DNA from 3 places in the Rhodococcus sacchari genome. Region 3 is predicted to be linked to each of the others. Evidence: riboswitches for the same ligand, from Rfam matches in the RefSeq annotation. Region 3 holds a riboswitch; each other region holds the start of a gene.
What was found. Region 3 has a riboswitch for thiamine pyrophosphate ahead of OED52_RS04960 (ABC transporter substrate-binding protein). Riboswitches for the same ligand answer to the same signal wherever they lie in the genome.
Positions count from the first base shown of each region.

Region 1: another riboswitch for thiamine pyrophosphate. It lies ahead of OED52_RS06405 (3-oxoacyl-ACP reductase); the one in region 3 lies ahead of OED52_RS04960 (ABC transporter substrate-binding protein).
Region 2: another riboswitch for thiamine pyrophosphate. It lies ahead of thiO (glycine oxidase ThiO); the one in region 3 lies ahead of OED52_RS04960 (ABC transporter substrate-binding protein).

Region 1 is NZ_CP107551.1:1,385,210-1,389,481, reverse strand. Features, by position in the region: gene OED52_RS06410 (LLM class flavin-dependent oxidoreductase) at 1-670, opposite strand, end outside; gene OED52_RS06405 (3-oxoacyl-ACP reductase) at 670-1,434, opposite strand; TPP riboswitch at 1,491-1,582, opposite strand; gene OED52_RS06400 (stealth family protein) at 1,824-3,305, shown strand; gene OED52_RS06395 (phosphodiesterase) at 3,348-4,268, opposite strand.
Region 2 is NZ_CP107551.1:3,663,119-3,667,390, forward strand. Features, by position in the region: gene thiG (thiazole synthase) at 1-626, opposite strand, end outside; gene thiS (sulfur carrier protein ThiS) at 679-894, opposite strand; gene thiO (glycine oxidase ThiO) at 891-1,955, opposite strand; TPP riboswitch at 1,952-2,064, opposite strand; gene thiE (thiamine phosphate synthase) at 2,091-2,780, shown strand; gene OED52_RS16810 (NUDIX hydrolase) at 2,802-3,656, opposite strand; gene OED52_RS16815 (hypothetical protein) at 3,794-4,272, shown strand, end outside.
Region 3 is NZ_CP107551.1:1,051,142-1,055,413, forward strand. Features, by position in the region: gene OED52_RS04955 (ABC transporter permease) at 1-603, opposite strand, end outside; gene OED52_RS04960 (ABC transporter substrate-binding protein) at 575-1,582, opposite strand; TPP riboswitch at 1,646-1,742, opposite strand; gene OED52_RS04965 (hypothetical protein) at 2,022-2,165, opposite strand; gene OED52_RS04970 (hypothetical protein) at 2,420-2,611, shown strand; gene OED52_RS04975 (CsbD family protein) at 2,672-2,869, opposite strand; gene OED52_RS04980 (hypothetical protein) at 2,990-3,166, shown strand; gene OED52_RS04985 (class I SAM-dependent methyltransferase) at 3,163-3,783, opposite strand; gene OED52_RS04990 (magnesium transporter CorA family protein) at 3,826-4,272, opposite strand, start outside.

The sequences.
Region 1 (4,272 bases), 330 kb from region 3:
GGCCCGTCTCCGACGCTCCGGCCTGGAACAGCACCGGACGGCCCTGCGGGCAGCGCGGCACGGTGAGCGGTCCGTCGACGCGGAAGTGCTTGCCGCGGTGGTCGATCGGGCGGATCGTCTCGGCGTCGAGATAGCGGCCGCCCTCCCGGTCGACGATCAGGGCACCGTCGTCCCAGGAATCCCACAGGGCGCAGAGCACCTCGATGAATTCCTCTGCGCGCGCGTACCGCTCGGCGTGCGGCGGCAGCGCGTCGAAGCCGTGGTTGCGGGCCTCCTCGTCGAACATCGAGGTGACGATGTTCGCACCGACCCGTCCCCCGCTGATGTGGTCGAGCGAGGCGAGCATCCGCGCCGCGTGGAAGGGCGTGAAGAAACTCGCCGAGACCGTGGTGACCAGGCCGATGCGGGTGGTGGCGCGGGCCATCGCGGACAGCGCGGTGATCGGCTCGAGGAACCAGGTGGTGCCGGCGGTGTACTTCGGGTCGACGCTGTGCCCGTCGGCGAAGAACACCGCGTCGAGGCATCCGCGTTCGGCGGTGCGGGCGAGGTCCTCGAACCAGGCGATGTCGCCGAGCCGTTCGGCGGCCGAATCGGGGTGCCGCCACGCCGAGGAGTGGTGTCCGACGCCGTAGAGGAAGGCGTTGAGGTGCAGGCTGCGGGGTGCGGCCATCAGTTCATCACCAGACCGCCGTCGACCACGAGGTTCTGGCCGGTCACGGCGCGCGACCAGTCGGAGACGAAGAACAGCATCGCCGCGGCGAAGTCCTCGGGGGTGGTCACCTTCCGCAGCGGCGTGGACGAGGCGATGAGGTCGAAGACCGCCTCGGGGGTCGCGGCGGACGCGTCGGTGGTGCGCAGCAGACCGCCGGAGACCATGTTGACGCGGATGCCGTCGGGGCCGAGGTCGGCAGCGAAGGTGCGGGTCAGCGACAGCAGGGCCGCCTTGGCCGCGGTGTAGTCGTGGTACGGGACCACCGGGTTCTGGACGAGGTTGGTGCCGACGTTGACGATGCTGCCGCCCCCGACCTCCCGCATGCCGGGCAGCGCCGCCTGGATGACGTTGAGGGCGCCGGCGATCACGCCGTCGAACTGGGCTCCGAACGCGCCGTAGGCGATCTCGTCGGCCTTGTCGCGGGCGTCGCCGTTGAAGGAGAAGTCCGGCAGGGCGTTGTTGACGACGGCGGTGACCGGGCGTCCGAAGTGCTCGCGGGCCTGCGCGAACAGGGCGTCGACCTGGGCGCGGTCGGTGACGTCGGCCCGGAGCGCGACCGCGCGGTCGGCGCCGATCTTCTCGGCCAGTTCGCGGGCGGCGTCGCCGCTGGTGCGGTAGTCGAGGACCACGGCGGCCCCTTCGTCGGCGAACGCCTGCGCGATGGCGCGGCCGAGTCCGCGGCCGGCGCCGGTGACGAGTACGACCTGGTTCTGCAAGGACATGTTCCGTGCCTTCCCTTCTGTCGGGAAGGGTGCGTGACAGCGACGGACCTCTGGCCCGTTCGCCGGCTCGGCATCCCTTCGCTCGCATGATCGAGATCAGGTTCGACGGGTGTTCTCTCAGCCGTTTCCGGCACCCCGTGTCGAGTCCTGGGCACAGGCTACACCGCGGGGCCGCGGGCATCCGCTACCGGTTCACGGGATCGTCACATCCTCACGGCGAGCACTTAGCTCAGATCCACGTTAAAATATGCCATTCCCGTCCCGACGCACGAAAGGAGATTCCGACGCACCCGCCGGCCCCACACAATGCTTCCTACGTCTCCCTTCCGCAGCCCGTCGGAGACACCCCGCCGCGCGTCCACGGCACCCCCACGTGCCGTCCGGAGTCGGTGTGGTTCGAGGACCGCTACGCCATCCCGATCACCACCACGACCCCGCACCAGGCACAGATCGAGGACCTGCTCTTCCTGCGCCGGGTACTCGACGACGCCGGGATCGACTACCTGCTGGTGCGCGACGAGACCACCCGGCCGATCCTCGCAATCGACTGGGCCGACCGGAAGCGGCTGCTCACCGCCCTCGTGGACGGGTGCGGATCCGAGCCGTTCTACGCGAAGACGGTCGGGTCGAAGCACCGCCCGCTGCTGATCGCGGACGGTCGCCTGTCGCACCGCAGCAAGGCGCGGGTCCTGCGGCTGTTCCGCCCGCGGGTGGAACTGACCAGCGGTCTGCGCTACGGCGCGTCGAACGGTGTGCAGATCGAACTGTGGTCGTACACCGACGACGAGGTGATCATGCCGCGTCCGAACGCCCTGAGCCGGGAGACCGCCCTGCGCGACGAGATGCGCCGCACGACGGTCGAACGGTACGGGCAGCTGTGGCCGACCATCGAAGGAATGTTCGACCTGCATCCCTGGGACGTCCCCTTCGAGATCGATATGGTCTTCTCGTGGGTCGACGGATCGTCGAAGTCGTTCCAGGCCGAGCGTGCCCGGCTGATGCAGAACTACGTCGTCGGCGAGGGTGACGATTCACCGGCGCGATACCGGCAGATCGACGAGCTCAAGTACGCGCTGCGCGCGGTGCACATGTACGCGCCGTGGGTGCGTCGCATCTTCGTCGCGACCGATTCCCCCAGGCCGGCCTGGCTGGCCGACGACCCGCGGGTGACGTTCGTGCGCAGCGAGGAGTTCTTCGCCGATCCGACGGTGCTGCCCACCTACAACTCGATGGCGGTGGAGTCGCAGCTGCACCACATCCCGGGACTGTCCGAGTACTTCCTGTACTCGAACGACGACATGTTCCTCGGCCGTCCCGTGAGCCCGAGCCTGTTCTTCACCGGCGGCGGAGTCAGCAAGTTCGTCGAATGCGACGTGCGGATCGGTCTGGGCCGGAACCACGCCGCGCGCAGCGGGTTCGAGAATTCGGCGCGCGTGAACCGCCGGTTGCTGAAGGAACGCTTCGGGGTGACGATCACCCGGCACCTCGAACACTCGCCGGTGCCCCTGCGGCGGTCGATCATGGCGGAGATGGAACGCGAGTTCCCTAAGGAGTTCGCGGCGACGGCGGCCAGCCAGTTCCGCGGCGCCGAGAACATCTCGGTGACGAACTCCTTCTACCACTACTACGCGCTGATGACCGGTCGGGCGGTGCAGCAGACCACGGCGAAGGTGCAGTACGTCGACACCACCTCGTACGCCGGGCTGCGCGAACTCGACACGATCCTCGCGAAGCGCAAGCTCGACATGTTCTGCCTCAACGACGGCAGCACGCCCGAGGTGGACCTGGAGCTGCGGACGGCGAAGGTCACGCAGTTCCTCGAGCGGTACTACCCGATCCCTGCGCCCTGGGAGACCGACTACCCGGGCTGATACGCGAACCCGGCGGGACCGTTGCGGTCCTGCCGGGTCCGGCTAGATACGCACCGTCAGGTCGGGGTTCTCCGGGATGCGGATTCCGGCCTCGGCGAGGAGACGCTCTGCATCCTCCGCGGAGTGCGGCTGCCCGACGGTGGCGTAGCTGCCCGCCGGGACCACCGAGTGCACGATCGTGTCGGGATAGACGTGCACGAGGTTGAAGCCTTGCGCCCCGTCGTGCCCGCGCTGCGAGCCGACCGGCACGTTGAGGTCCTGGGTGTAGCAGGTCGACGACGCCACCGACACCGGGATGCCCGCGAAGGTCGCCGAGGTGGAGTAGTGCAGGTGCCCGCCGAGGATGGCCCGCACGTCGGTGCCGCGCAGCACCTCGGCGAGGCCCGCCTGGTCGCGGAGCTCGACGAGAACCGCCATGTCGAACACGCTCGGCACCGGCGGATGGTGAAGGGCCAGAACGGTTCCGAACCGGGCGGTGGTGTCGAGTTCGTCGGCGAGCCAGGACAGCTGCTCGGCGGTCACCTCGCCGTGGTGGTGTCCCGGAACCGAGGTGTCGAGCACGACGACGCGCAGGCCGTTGATGTCGTGCACCCGGTCGATCGGCGCGCCCGTCGGTTCCTGGTCGAGCAGCTGGGTGCGGAAGGTCGCGCGGTCGTCGTGGTTGCCCATCGCCCACACGATCTCCGCGTCGAGCGCCTCGGCGAGCGGCTCGACGAGGTCTCGGAGCTTGCGGTAGGCGTCGGACTGACCGCGGTCGGCCAGGTCGCCGGTGAAGACGAGTGCGTCCGGCTTGACCTGCGACGCCCGGATGTCGTCGAGGATCTGTCCGAGCCGGGTGTCGGCGTCCACCGCGCCGTAGAGGCGTTCTTCTCCACCCACGAGATGGGTGTCGGTGAGGTGGAGGAGGGTGTGCGAGGGTCTGGGGTATTCCGCAATGCGCTCTGTACCCGAAGAGCTGCCCATGGTC
Region 2 (4,272 bases), 1.9 Mb from region 3:
GTGACGGCGGTCGCGAGCAGCACCGCGTCGCATCCGAGTTCCATCGCGAGCGCGGCGTCGGAGGCGGTGCCGATTCCGGCGTCGAGGATCACCGGCACCCCGGCGGATTCGACGATCATCTCGATGTGGTGCGGATTCGAGATGCCGAGACCGGTGCCGATCGGGGAGCCGAGCGGCATCACCGCGGCGCAGCCGACGTCCTCGAGGCGCTTCGCGAGCACCGGATCGTCGGTGGTGTACGGCAGGACGACGAATCCGTCGTCGACGAGTTGCTCTGCGGCCGAGACGAGTTCGATGGCATCGGGCAGCAGGGTCCGCTCGTCGGCGATGACTTCCAGCTTGACCCAGTCGGTTTCGAGCGCTTCGCGGCCGAGCTGCGCGGTGAGCACCGCCTCCTTCGCGCCGCGGCAGCCGGCGGTGTTGGGCAGCGGCTCGATGCCGAGGCGCCGCAGCAGGTCGAGAACCCCGGTGCCGGAGGCCGCGTCGACGCGCCGCATCGCGACGGTGGTCAGTTCGGTGCCCGACGCGACGAGCGCCTCCTCGAGCACCGCGAGGTTCGCGGCACCGCCGGTGCCGGTGATCAACCGGGACCCGAAGGTGCGGCCCGCGATGGTCAGCGGCGGCAGATCGTGTGCCGGATCGCGTGTTTCGCCCGACTGGGCGGTGTTCACCTGTGTCTCAGCCACCCTGGACCGCCGTGAGGATCTCGATGTTCGCGCCGCGGTTCACCGGTTCGGACCAGCGGCCACGGGGGCAGACGGCACCGTCGATCGCGACCGCGATCCCCTTCTCCGGCAGGCCGAGTTCGGCCAGCAGCTCCGCGACGGTCGGTGCCGTCGCGTAGGTCTTGTCCTCACCGTTGACGGTGATGCCCACCGCCACCTGATCGCTCATCGCACACTCGCTTCCGTATGTCGTCGGGGACAGGCATGTTTCGCGTCGGGGAGCTGCTCCCCGCGGAGTTCGGCGAGCACCGCGTCGACGGTGACCGGGGTGAGCAGCACACCGTTGCGGCCGTGCCCGGTGGCGGCCACGACGCGGTCGGACAGCCGGCCGATCAGCGGCAGGTTGTCGGGGGTCATCGGGCGCAGGCCCGCACTCGCCTCGTACAGCTCGTACTCGCCGAGCGCCGGGAAGATCGTCTCCGCGTCGGCGATGAGATCGCGCACCCCGGCGACGGTGACCTGCCGGTCGGATGCCTCGTACTGGGTGGCGCCGACGACCAGGCCGTCGTGGCGGGGCACCAGATAGGCGGGGCGGCCGTGCACCTCCGCGCGCACGGTGCGCTGCGGCGGCGGGGTCGCGCCGGGCCGCAGCCGCAGCCGCAGGATCTCGCCCTTGACGGGCCGCACCGGCAGTCCCGGCCACAGCTGCGCCGACGCCCACCCGGCGGCGAGCACCACCTGGTCGTCAGGCAGGTCGGCGAGGTCGTGCACGGCGGCTTCGGAGAACCGCACCCCGGCCCGCACGGCCGCGACGCGCAGGGCCTCGACGAGCGCCCGGTTGTCGACGGAGAGCTCGGTGGGAGCCAGCAGCCCGAGGCGGATGCGGGGGCCGAGCGACGGTTCGAGTTCGCGTATCCGGGCGCGGGAGAGCACCTGCATCTCGTGGCCGCGTTCGCCCACCCATTCGGCGACGGTCCGCAGGTCGGCGGCGTCGGCGGCGTCGAGGGCGACCGTCAGGGAGGCCTCGGCGGTGAACACGTCGGTGCCGGTCTCGGTGCGCAGGGCCTCCGCGAAGCCGGGCCAGCGGTCCAGGGAGGCTGCGCCGAGGTCGAGGACGTGGTCCTCTCCCGGCCAGCCCTCGGACAGCGGGGCGAGCATGCCCCCGGCCACCCACGAGGCGCCGCTTCCGGGATTCGGGTCGTGCACGGTGACGGTGTGCCCGGCGCGGGCCGCGCGCCATGCGATCGACAGCCCGATCACTCCGCCACCGACGACGGCAACAGTTGTCACAGATCCACCTCACTCCCTGCGCCGGCATGATCCGGGTCAGGTCATAACGGTCGGGGCCGGCAGGCCCCCTCTCAGCCCCGCGTTCCTCGGGACTCCCGTGTCGTCACGTTCCCCCTAGAGGCTACCGTCTTGTCCGTGACCACCTATCGCGGCAACCACCCCGACCCCCGCGGTCGCCTCGCGACCGCCCGGTTGTACCTGTGCACCGACGCCCGCCGCGACACCGGCGACCTCGCGGACTTCGTCGAGGAGGCCCTCGCAGGCGGTGTCGACATCGTCCAGTTGCGCGACAAGGACTCGGCCGGCGAGAAGAAGTTCGGCCGCATCGAGGCCCGAGAGGAGCTCGCGGCGCTGGAGATCATCGCCGAGGCGTGCTCCCGACACGGTGCGTTGATGGCGGTGAACGACCGCGCCGACGTCGCGCTCGCCTCGGGCGCCGACATCCTGCACCTCGGCCAGGGCGACCTGCCGGTGCAGTACGCGCGGCGGATCCTCGGCGACGAGATCGTCATCGGCCGGTCCACGGGCAGCCGCGCGCAGGCCGCGCTCGCCGACATCGAGGAGGGCGTGGACTACTTCGCATCCGGCCCGGTCTGGGACACCCCCACGAAGCCGGGCCGCACCGCGGCGGGTCTGGAGGTGACCCGCGAGGTCGCGCAGTCGCAGCCGAAGCGTCCGTGGTTCGCGATCGGCGGGATCGACCTCGAACGGGTGCCGGAGGTCGTCGCGGCCGGTGCGACGCGCATCGCGGTGGTGCGAGCGATCACGAAGGCCGAGGATCCGCGGGCCGCCGCGGCGGCACTCAAAGCCGCGCTGCCGGCCTGAGAAGGCCGCCGGCCCGAGAGGTCAGAGCCAGCCCAGCACCGTCGACGGCGACACCGCGACGATGCCCTCGGGCAGCCGGTCGCGCAGCCCGCGGTCGGCGGTGACCACGACGGTCACGCTCGGGTCCACCGCGGTGGTCGTCGCGGCGGCCAGCCGGGCGAGTTCGTCGTCGCCGCTGCCGGCGGCGGTGTGCACCGGCAGGCGGGCGTCGTCGACGACCGCGTCGCGGGCCTGTCCCTCGAGCACGACCTCGATGCGGGGCACCCAGCCGAACAGTCCACCGGGCAGTTCGACGGTGCGGGGCAGCACCGCGGCGAGGTCGGCGAGCAGTGCGCTCGTCGCGCCGGGGCGGTCGCGCCACCAGCCGGTGGGGCCGCTCGTCCCGAGGACGTTGGCGGTGTCGAGCAGCATCCGTACCGGGCAGGTGCGCAGCGCCGGCCAGGCCTCGGCGAAGCCGCGGTGCAGGGGCATCGTCTCGACCTCGGACTCGGGCACCCAGCGCAGTTCGGTGCTCTCCCCGTTGAGGGCGGTGTCGAGCGGGCGGGGCGCGTCGGCGATCACCGTCGTGTAGGTCCAGCCTCCCGGCAGCCCGGAGGTGACCCGCTCGGTCCGCACCGACAGCGCCGCGACGTCGATGCCCGCTTCCTCGTGAGCCTCGCGCACGGCCGCGTCGACGGTGCTCTCGTGGGAGTCGCGGGCGCCGCCGGGCAGAGCCCAGGTGCCGCCCTGATGGCTCCAGGCCGCGCGGTGCTGCAGGAGCACCGCGGGGGTGCCGTCGGGCAGGGGTGCGCGCAGCAGCAGTCCGGCCGCGCCGTGCCGCCCCCAGCGCTTCTCCCCGTCGGGGCCGACCGCCCACCCGTCACCGTCACCGCGCATCGCGTCCGCCTCCCTGGTCCGGGCCCCTGCGGAACCGTGTCGGAGCCCCGGATCCCGCCGTCCGTGGACGGCAACAATACCGCCGTGCTGCTTATATGCTCGCCTCGAGACCGACGACACGAGGAAAGGGGTGCGCCGTGGGTGTTCGCGTACCCCCTCCGGTCGTCCCGACCGGCGGCACGGTCGAGGCTACCGAGGATCCGGGCACTTCGGGCGTCCGCCGCGAGGATCTGCGCGACGTCCTGAGGTCCACACCCGCCCGCCTGGTGACGTTCGGGGTGATCCTGACGATCCTGCTCCTGGTGTCGGCGGTGGCGTCGGCGACCGCCGTGGACCAACGGCAGGACACCCACGATCGGTTGCTCGAGTCCACCGAACCGCTCGCCTACGCGGCACAGAACCTCTACAGCGCCCTGTCGGTGGCCGACGCCGCCGCGGTGACCGGCTTCATCTCGGGTGGTCTCGAACCGGAGGAGGTGCGCGACCGCTACCTCCGGGCGGTCTCGGAGGCCTCGGAGTACCTGGTCGTCGCGGCGACCGGGCTGACCGACGCCGATGCGACCACCGTCCACCACCTCACCGAGATCGGGCGGCTGCTCCCCGTCTACACCGGCAC
Region 3 (4,272 bases):
CGCCCCGACCACCGCGTAGGTGATCCCGATCCGCAACGCCGTGAAGAAACGGGGCAGCGCCGCCGGCAACCGCACGTAGCGGAACTGCTGCCACCGCGACGCCCCCATGCTGCGCAGCAGCGATCCGGCCTCCCGATCGGCCGCCGCGAACCCCTCGATCAGCCCGATCGCCACGGGGAAGAAGGTCACCAGGGTGACCACCAGGATCTTCGGCAGCAACCCGAAACCGAACCAGATGATCATCAGCGGTGCGACGGCGACGATCGGCAGGGTCTGCGAGACCACGAACAGCGGCACGAACGCCCGCCGCAACCACGGGGAGAAGTCCACCGCGATCGCCAGCGCCCACGCGAGGGTCAGCGACACCGCGAACCCGACGAACGTGACCTGCAGGGTCGCCCAGGCGTGCCCGGCGATGACGGACCGGTGCGCCCAGCCCTGCTCCACGACGCGGACGGGGGAGGGCAGCACCTGCGGCCGGATCCCGCTCACCGACACGTACAGCTGCCAGACGGCGACGAGCGCCGCAGCGACCAGCAGGGCCGGCACGAGGCGCCGGGTCCGGGTGGCGGGTTCAGTTGCGGAGGTAGTCGTCGGTGACATAGGTCGACCAATCGGGTTCGACGCTCAGCGGTGCACCGTCGGGTCCCGCCAGCAGGCCGTTGTCGTAGAGGAAGTGGGCGTACTCCGCCCAGCGGTCCGCGTCGAGCGACCCCACCTCACCGTTCTCGTCGCGCATGTACTCGGCGGCGAGCATGCGCTGGCTCTCGAGGACGAGCGCCTCGTCCGGGAAGGCGCCGGGGTTGGCGTCGAGCAGGGCCTTCGCGCCACGGTCGGGATCGTCGGCGGCGATGCGGTAGCCCTCCTGTAGCGCCTGCACGAAGGCCCGGGCCTCGTCCGGATGCTCGGTCATCCAGTCCTCGTTGCCGTCGACGACGATCGCGTAGGCGTCCGGAAAGCCGTGGTCGGTGAACCGGAAGTACCGCATGGGCAGGCCGCGGTGCTCGGCCTCGAGGCCCTCCCAGGCCAGATACGACACGGTGAAGTCCGCGGTCGACGAGTAGACCGCCTCGTACGACGAGGTTCCGAGAGTGACCTCCTCGAACTCGCCGCGGCCCCCGTCGTTGCGGATCACCTCGGCGAGCATCTCGGTCTCCCCGGGATTCGCGAAGCCCGCGAAGATCCTGCCGTCGAGATCCGCCGGCCGGGTGATCTCGGGATCGTCGGCGCGCACGGCGATCGCCGTCGCCCAGTGCTGCAGGGGTGCGAGGACCGCGACGGTCCGCGACCCGGCGGCCCGGGCGAACGTCGACGACGCGTGCGTGGAGATCCCGAACTCGGCGTTGCCTGCGTCGACGAGCGTGTCGGGGGTGGCGTTGTTGTACGGCAGGACCTCGACGTCGAGTCCCGCATCGGCGAACAGGCCCTCCTGCAGCGCCACGTACAACCCGGTGTGATTGGTGTTGGGGGTCCAGTCCAGGGCGAAACGGATCGTGTCGCCGTCGTCCGCGCTCGAGCACGCCGTGAGCGTGGTGAGCGCGACCGCGATCGCGAATGCCCCTGCGAGCCGGCGGGCGATCACGACAGCGGGGAGGCGTCGGTGGACGGGTGGCCGGTGCTCCGGCGCATGAAAGGTCGGAAAGGCACGAACATGCCGGGACATCCCTTCGTCAGCATTACCTGATCAGGTTCGACGGGTGTGATCTCAGCCCCGCGTGTGCGGAGCACCCCGTGTCACGGACGCGACGATAGCACTGTCCATCGCCGGTCCGGGAGGGCCGCCGACCGGTCATACGAAATGTCCGTAACGTCGCACACGACCGATTCGATCAAGGAGATGACGGCCCTCGCCCACCTCCCCCCGACGGGCGGGGCCGTGGGGTCCATGCTCACCTCCCCCGCGCGTGGACCGGGAAGGTCCCGTCGGCGAACGCGCCGACGGGACCTTCTTCGATTCGGGTGGAACGAACTCCGCTCAGCGGGGTCGGAGCCACCGAAATCGTCTTGCTCTACAACCGAACTCAGGGACGCGCGGAGAAGATCGACGTGTAGTCGTGGGGGCGCGTGACCTCGGCGGTGTTCGCGATGGGTTCCGACTCGGCCTCGGCGCGGGGATCGCGGGGCGCGAGGAACAGCGGAACGTCGACGTGGGGGTTCTGACTCATGGTCGTCCTTTCGGATGCGTCACCGCTGGACTCGGTCGCAGACGGGTGCGAAGCACGGGAGCCGCGGTGATCGCCGTGGGAAACTCTCGGGGTCGTCCGGAACCGTCGGGCACCTGGACGGTGCGGGGGTGGCTCGTCGGAAAGCGAGCCGGACGATGACCCCACCCTACACGAATGCGAGCAGAAGGCGACGTTCGGCGCACATCGGCCCCGCGGGACGTTTGGCGCAGCGACCCCACGGGAAGTCCCTCGGCATGGCCAACTATCGAGTGATCGACCCCAGCGGTGACGTCGTGGACACCAAGGAATTCGACAGCGCACAGGACGCCCACGCGTGGTTCGTCGACAAGCGCGCCGACAACAGCGAGCTCGGCTGGCGGATGGAGGCCCAGCACGAGCAGGACGGCACCTGGCACTTCTTCGACGACACCGAGGGAACCGGATAGATCCGCAGGGAAACGGGGTGCCGGTGGTCGCGACCACCGGCACCCCCGTGAACTGCGGGACTACTTCTTGAATGCGTCCTTGACGTTCTCCACGGCATCGGAGACCTTGTCGCCCGCCTGCTTGAGGCCGCTCGCCGTCTGGTCGCCCTTGCCCTCGGCCTCGAGATCACGGTCGCCGGCTGCTCGACCGGTGTTCTCCTTGATCTTCCCGCCGGCTTCTTCTGCCTTGTGCTTGGCCTTGTCGATGAAATCCGCCATGGGTCCTCCTCGGTCGTGGGGCGTCTACCGTGACCGGATACCCGAGCGGGGCGGGGTGAAACGAGAACGCCGGGCGCGCGTCCGTGCCAGACTCGGGACCACACACCCAGGAGGAGATCGATGTCGAATCCGGCCAATGCGAACCCCGAGGGGGACGACCCGATCGGCGATTCTCCCGACGCCGATCCCGAACTCGTGCACGACGGTCCCGCCCAGCGCCGCCGGTCGCTCGGGGGAGTGATCGCGGCGATCGTCGCGGTACTCGTGATCGTCGTCCTGATCGTGGTGTTGATCTAGGATACCGGGGCGGCGACACCCAGGGAGAGCGCCCCGAAGAACTTCGGTGTGCCCTTCTCGTAGAAGGTGTCGAGTTCGCGGAGGTCGAAGCCGGCCTCCTGCACGAGCGCGGCGATGTCGCGGGTGAGATGGCATCCGCCCGTGAGGGCCTGCTGGAGCGGGTCGAGCCGGTACTGCCACCTGCGCACCGGTTCGTCCGGAGCCAGCCCGTGTTCGACGAAATGCAGCGTCCCACCGGGCGCGAGCACCCGGCGCACCTCCCGCAGGGCCTGCACCGCGTCGGGGATCGTGCACAGCGTCCACGTCGACAACGCCGTGTCGAAACTGCCGTCCGGGAACGGCAGCGACTGCCCGTCCAGACCCGACCGCTCCACCGGCACCGTCGATTCCGCCACCCGGGGCCGGGCCAGCCGCCACGCCACGTCGGCGGGTTCGACGGCGGTGACGGACTCGACGCCGGCGGGGTAGTAGGGCACGTTGGTGCCGGAACCGAACCCGATCTCCACGACGCGGCCGCGCAGGCCGGAGCAGACGCGTTCCCGCGACGGCGCGGTCATCGACGACCCGCACACGACGTCGACGAGGTGGGGGACGATGCGGTCGGTGTAGAAACCCATGTGAGCACCCCGATTCCCGGACGATACGGAATCCTACTCGGCTCAGAGCCAGTCGCGCTGTTTGAACAGCACGTACAGTCCGCCGGCGGACAGGACGATGACGAGGGCGGCGGTGATCAGACCCGCCGGTTCGTCGAAGCCCGGATAGGGCACGTTCATGCCGTACCAGCCGGTGACGGCCGTCGGCACCGCGATGATCGCCGCCCACCCGGTGAGCTTCTTCATGACGACGTTCAGGCGTGCGTCCTGCAGCGACAGGTTCGTCTCGAAGATGGTGGTCACCATGTCGCGCAGGGACTCGGTCCACTCCGTCGCCCGGATCGCGTGGTCGTACAGGTCCGTGTACCAGCTGTCGAGCTCGGGAGCGAGAGGGTGTTCCGCGCGGTGCCGCATCACCGCGTTGATCACCTCGCGCATCGGCAGCACCACCCGCCGCAGCTCGACGAGCTCCTTGCGCAGCCGGTAGACCCGCCGCTGGATCCGCTTGGT